Alkaliphilus metalliredigens QYMF: one gene and its partner. The protein of the gene in region 1 interacts with the protein of each later gene in a pairwise test. Links are inferred from orthologs where the notes say so. Each region holds a gene or a part of one and is shown on either strand. Other genes may lie near its edges.

Region 1 (3,126 bases):
ATGGGAAGAAGCTTTAGAAGAATATATTTTAAAGAGATAAGAAGCTGTCTTATCTCTTTTATTTTGGGCATAAATCCATGTGAATGAGGATTAAAATCACAAAAAAATTAAATTCATTGGTGAATGTTGACAAAAATACTGGGGTATAATATAATTATTATGAATTCCAACTGATTCACTTGGGATTGAAAGGGAGGAAGGATATGAAACTTTCAACTAAAGGAAGATATGGTCTTAAAGCAATGTTTGATCTGGCCATTCATCAAGGTGAGGGACCAATACCTCTTAAACATATTGCAGAAAGACAAAAGATTTCAGATCATTATTTAGAGCAGTTAATTGCAAGTTTAAGAAAGGCTGGTCTAGTGAAAAGTGTAAGAGGAGCCCAGGGAGGATATATGTTAGCAAATTCTCCTGATAAGGTTGTGGTGGGAGAAATTATTCGGGTACTGGAAGGTCCATTGGGTCCTTCGGAATGTGTACTAGAAGAAGATCCAACGGCATGTGCTCGGGCTGACTATTGTGTGACCAGAGTGATTTGGGAAAAAATTAGAGTCAGTATTAGTGATGTGATTGATAACATTACTCTGCAAGATATGGTGGATGATTATCATAAATTAAACAATAAAGACAATTACATGTTTTATATTTAATAGTTGAACATATGACAAATACAATTAAGGAGAGGATTACATGAAAGAAAATGTTTACTTAGATTATTCAGGGACGTCACCTATGAAAAAGGAAATATTAGATGAAATGCTACCTTATTTCACTTTAGACTACGGAAATCCTTCAAGTATTCATGCTTTTGGTCGCACATCAAAAAAAGCTGTAGACACAGCCAGAGATCGACTAGCTAAAACGTTGAATGCAGGTGCAAATGAGATATTTTTTACTGGTGGGGGAACTGAGGCGGATAATTGGGCAATCAAGGGTGTCGCCTATGCTTTGCAAAATAAAGGGAAACATATTATTACTTCTAAAATAGAACATCATGCGGTTTTACACGCTTGTGAGTACTTGGAAAAGCAAGGCTTTCAAGTAACTTATCTAGATGTAGATCAGTATGGTTTGATTAACTTAGAACAATTGAAACAATCAATTACAAGTGACACAATTTTAATTACAATTATGTATGCAAACAATGAAATTGGAACTGTACAATCAATTAAAGAAATTGGTCAGATTGCTAAAGAGCGAGGTGTACTTTTTCATACCGATGGGGTACAGGCATATGGAAATATACCCATTGATGTACAGGACTTAGGAATTGACTTAATGTCTATTTCAGCTCATAAATTATATGGACCCAAAGGGGTAGGTGCTCTCTATATTCGTAAAGGCACCAAAATAGATCCCCTCATACATGGTGGAGCCCAAGAGAAAAAGAGAAGAGCAGGGACTGAAAATGTACCTGGAATTGTTGGTTTTGGAAAAGCAGCACTATTAGCTTATGAAGGATTAGAGGAACATCAGTTGACTATGATTAGATTAAGAGATAAAATGATCAATGGAATAATGGAAACAATCCCATATGTAAGGTTAAATGGACATCCGAGTCAAAGATTACCGGGAAATGTAAATGTATCGATTGAATTTATTGAAGGTGAATCATTACTACTAAGCTTAGACCTGGTAGGGATTGCAGCTTCCAGTGGTTCAGCATGCACTTCTGGGTCCTTAGATCCATCTCATGTACTGATGAATATCGGACTTACCCATGAACTTGCCCATGGATCCCTAAGACTATCATTAGGGGACTTTAACACAGAAGAAGAGATTGATTATGTTTTAGAAAAATTACCACCAATTGTGACTCGATTAAGAGCGATGTCTCCGTTATATGAAAAGATAAAGGGAGGAATTGAAAATGTATAGTGAAAAGGTAATGGACCACTTTACGAATCCTAGAAATGTAGGAGAAATTGAAAATGCTGATGGTGTAGGACAGGTTGGAAATCCTAAGTGTGGCGATATTATGAAAATGTATTTAAAAATAGATAATGATATGATAACCGATGTGAAATTCAAAACATTCGGATGCGGCTCTGCCATTGCTACTTCTAGTATGGCAACTGAAATGATACAAGGGAAAACAGTAAAGGAAGTACTACAGCTTACAAATAAGGCAGTTGCTGAGGCATTAGATGGATTGCCACCTGTGAAGATGCATTGTTCTGTATTGGCTGAGCAAGCCGTTAAAGCAGCTATTTATGATTATGCTCAAAAAAACAATCTGCATTATGAAGATTTAGATGATTTCAATCCTAATGACGATCATGACCATCATGACGACATTGAGGAGGAATAAAAAGAAAATAATGATAAAATTAATTAATAATGACCAATAATGCAGGGATTCCCTGCATTATTTTTTTGACTTCGATTCAAAATAGTAATAGAACGGTGAAAAGAGGGATTGCCATGGTTAAAGGAAGCGAATTGATAGATCAGGCATTGATGAAATCAAATGGCCATTTAACTGGATATAGAGTGAAAAGGAATCTATATTTGAATCGGAAATTAGAATTAGGGGCATTTCAGCTATATAATATTGAAAATAAAAAAGAGGAAGATAAATATATTTTTTACAAAAGAATCAAAAACATAACCCAAAAAGGATTGGAAATATATTCTGAAAATGATATCATACATCATTTTCAAATGCCTACTCTAGAAAGTGCTTTAAAAAAGGTGATTCATGTAATTGGGTTTGAGATATATAACGAAAGCAAGGATTTAATGGGAGTTGTTAAAGATACGGTTATTAATAAAAAGACAGGAAAAATAATGGCTTTATTGGTGAGTGAAGGCTATTTTGATGATCTAATCAATGGATATGCCATTCTGCCTTTAAATGAAAAGATCAAACTGGAAAAACACAACATCATATTTAATAGTGAGGATATTCGTTCAATCAGCCACAATAGCGGTGGATTGAAAAAATTACTTGGTATAGAACCACCTAATTAACAAAAAATAATAATGCAACTGGAAAGGAGTGAATATAATGAATAGAAACATGATGACAGGTCTTGTTACAGGAAGTCTAATTGGAGCAACAATAGGCATGTATGCTGTCACTCAGATGAATAATGGCGATAGAAGGAGACTTATGCGTCA
Region 2 (3,321 bases), 1.1 Mb from region 1 along the record:
CCTTGAGTCCTTTGGTAATAGCTGAATGAGCAATGTCTTCAAGTTTAGCGCTACTATCAGATGAATATTGAGAATGAATATGGTAATCAACAAGTTTCATAATCTGCCTCCTCGTACTTTACTTTAAATACATTGTACTATTCCTATGTTAATACCCCATTAAAGGACTGTTAAGTTTAGAATAATTATACTCTCATCGCCATTTTTTAACAGAAACTTTACCTAATATTTAAAGATATGATTTAATTGAAAAAATCAGTGTGATTGAGGGATAGGGGACGGGGGGACGCAAACCGCCCTAAATTGCATTATTATTCTATTAAGGGACAATATCCTCTTCTTAATTATTTCCCATACTACAAACATCGTTTTACTATTGTATAAAATCACTCTATTGTCTTATGAAAACATATCGTAAATTTCAATTTCTAAGTTTGTTAAAAATTTAATATAATTGAAATTGAGATTGAAATTATAATTGAATGGGGGTTATGTAGATGAACAATGACAAAATAAAAGTAATTGCATCCGGAGGAGTCATTGGCCTATTGGCAGCAATACTAGTGAAGTTTGGAAATCCTGTCAATATGGGCATATGCGTTGCATGCTTTTTTAGAGATATTGCAGGAGGTTTAGGATTACATAGGGCTGCAGTTGTACAGTATCTAAGACCAGAGGTTCCTGGATTTATTCTAGGATCCTTTGCTATGGCAAAAGCAAAAGGTGAATTTAAGCCTAGGGGGGGATCTTCACCATTGCTACGTTTTATACTTGGCTTTTTCTTAATGATAGGAGCTCTTGTATTTTTAGGTTGTCCACTAAGGATGATTTTGCGTCTTGCTAATGGTGATTTAAATGCGATTTTAGGCCTTCTAGGTTATGTTGCTGGAATTTGGATTGGTATCCAGTTTTTAAAGGGTGGCTTTACTTTAGGCAAAAGTATAAAGCAGCCTGCAGTTTCTGGTTACACCATGCCAGTATTTGTAGTGATACTTTTAATATTTTTGGTAACAGCTCCATCCTTTATCTATTTCAGTGAAGCTGGACCTGGATCCATGGTTGCACCTATATCAATAGCTTTAGCGGCTGGACTTATAGTAGGTGCCATGTTGCAGAGAACAAGACTTTGTACAGCTGGAGGCATCAGAGATATTCTATTAATCAAAGATTTTCATTATTTCTGGGGACTTATTGGTATATTTGTATTTGCATTATTAGGTAATCTTCTTTTTAACTTTGAAACCTTTAAAATAGGCTTTGAAGGTCAGCCCATAGCTCATAATGCCCACCTGTGGAACTTTCTTGGTATGGCTTTAGCTGGTGTTTGCGCTGTTTTCTTAGGGGGTTGCCCCTTACGCCAAAGTATTTTAGCAGGAGAAGGAGATATAGATGCTACCGTCACTATCTTTGGTTTAATGGCAGGGGCTGCATTTGCTCATAATTTTGGTCTAGCGGCAAGTCCTGCAGGAGTAGGACTAAATGGAAAAGTGGCTGTTATTGTAGGATTTATCGTAGTTATTGCTATTGGATACGGTGTTATTAAAAGTTTAGAGAAACATGAAACGACTACTGCTATCAAAAAGGGAGTTGGGGCTAATGTATAAAATTGTAGATGCTAGAGGTAGATCCTGTCCAGAGCCTGTTGTTATGACAAAACAAGCCGTTGAAAATTATTCTGGTGAAACTATTCAAGTATTAGTTGATGCTATAGTTGCTGTAGAAAATATAAAAAGATTTGCATCCAACCAAGGATTTAAAGTAAATGTGTTAGAAAATGATGAGGACTATGAAATATTAATAGAAAAATAGGTGATTAAAATGGGAACTTTTTATTGTGTATTGACCTTTCATACTACGCATCACGCTTTAAATGCTGAGGTCATTTTGAAGAAAAAAAGTATACCAGTTAAGCTAATGCCTGTCCCTCGACAGGTTAGCTCTAGTTGTGGTATAGCAGCAGAAATTCCTTGCTCTATGAAAGAAGAATTATTGGGTATTTGTCATAGATATGGTGTTGAAATTGACGACTTTCATAGTATTGAAAAAGAGAATAAATGTGGTCTTTTAGATAAAATGCTTGGGATCATTAAGTAGGTCATTATTGGTAGGGACAGAGGGATAGGACACTTGTCCCAAATCACACATAAGAGTGTAATTGATCGAAGTTAAAATGGACAGTAAATCTATCCCTCTTTAATTGTATGTTATTTACATAGATGTCTATTTTTATATAATGAAATCATAGGCGTTAACCTAAGCAATATTTTGGAAATTACTTTCGAGAAAAAAGTATTCCTGCAGTATTTCCAACGTTGTTTTTCGCTGACGCTTATCATGTAAACTTTTTCTACTCATTTTCTTAAAAAGCCTTTCAAGAAAATAAATATTTGGTATTGTTAATTGAAGCTTTAGGGCTATATCATTAGTGCGAATGTCAGTGAATTATTTTACCAGTTACAATCCTGTAATAAAACTAACTAAGTCACTATTAACAAATAATTTTATGGCATTTCATTCTCATTTATAATTTATAAATTTATATTCTGCTGTGTAGGCACCTTTGGCGAGTACTTTTAAGGGTTTGCCTTGATCGAATCTAATACTGGTGGTGAATACCACTCGTTTAGTCTCTCCGCTTTCGGTGACTGCGAATGTCAACGACTACAACGAGACAATAAATTAATATCTTCTTTTTCATAACTTTTCTTCCTTTCTATAAAGCATTTGTGACAATGCTTTTGTAATACCGAATGCTAAACACGGCAAACATCAAATAGATGACAATATACGCTGCCATACTAATGATGATTGGAGTGAGCGTGCTTGCGGCGATAAGAACAAAACCTAAGTTAAGAGCAAAAGCAGCGTGAATTAACCCAATTCCCAGAGGAATAAAAAAAACAAAGAGCTGTTTACGGATGATGCCTTTCATAATATCGTTTACTTGGAACCCCAGTTGTCGCAGTGTCCGATAATGGTTTTTTTCTTGTTCAGCCTCTGTCATTTGTTTAAAGTATAAAATACTTCCCGTTGAAAGAAGAAACACAAAGCCTAAAATGCCTGCGATGAAAATAAGAAGCCCGTAGGTTTGCCGGGATTCCTCGTATGCGGAATAAAAGTCAGTGATATACTGGTCACTATCCACATTCGTTAGAAAGATGTCAGAGGCGATATCTGATTTTTCAGTGTCTAATAAGTGAAACACTTCAAAGGTTAAAAATTCCTTGTACTCATCCTCCTGAATGCTATCTCTCACTCTCTGGAAGGTTTCTTCAGAAACAAGTAATTGTTCTCCATAGAATCTGTAATTCATCACGTTTT

What was found.
Region 2: the proteins of nifS (region 1) and AMET_RS17425 interact in binary tests that used the Escherichia coli proteins (3 or more experiments, as listed by UniProt). The link is inferred for Alkaliphilus metalliredigens QYMF from one-to-one orthologs.

The regions. Positions count from the first base shown.
Region 1 is NC_009633.1:2,502,229-2,505,354, forward strand. Bases 1-2,787 are described here. They hold nifS (cysteine desulfurase NifS), read left to right. Parts: upstream 1-693; coding sequence 694-1,881; downstream 1,882-2,787. Other genes in these bases: AMET_RS12110 (SDR family oxidoreductase), read left to right, coding at 1-40; AMET_RS12115 (RrF2 family transcriptional regulator), read left to right, coding at 204-653; nifU (Fe-S cluster assembly scaffold protein NifU), read left to right, coding at 1,874-2,314; AMET_RS12130 (PRC-barrel domain-containing protein), read left to right, coding at 2,344-2,787. In the rest of the region: more of AMET_RS12130, read left to right, coding at 2,788-2,976; AMET_RS25375 (hypothetical protein), read left to right, coding at 3,014-3,126. UniProt on the Escherichia coli protein: Master enzyme that delivers sulfur to a number of partners involved in Fe-S cluster assembly, tRNA modification or cofactor biosynthesis. Catalyzes the removal of elemental sulfur from cysteine to produce alanine.
Region 2 is NC_009633.1:3,639,878-3,643,198, forward strand. The notes cover bases 221-3,202. They hold AMET_RS17425 (sulfurtransferase TusA family protein), read left to right. Parts: upstream 221-1,596; coding sequence 1,597-1,809; downstream 1,810-3,202. Other genes in these bases: yedE (YedE family putative selenium transporter), read left to right, coding at 498-1,604; AMET_RS17430 (DUF3343 domain-containing protein), read left to right, coding at 1,819-2,094; AMET_RS17435 (ABC transporter permease), read right to left, coding at 2,714-3,202. In the rest of the region: AMET_RS17415 (histidinol-phosphatase HisJ family protein), read right to left, coding at 1-100; more of AMET_RS17435, read right to left, coding at 3,203-3,321. UniProt on the Escherichia coli protein: Sulfur carrier protein involved in sulfur trafficking in the cell. Part of a sulfur-relay system required for 2-thiolation during synthesis of 2-thiouridine of the modified wobble base 5-methylaminomethyl-2-thiouridine (mnm(5)s(2)U) in tRNA.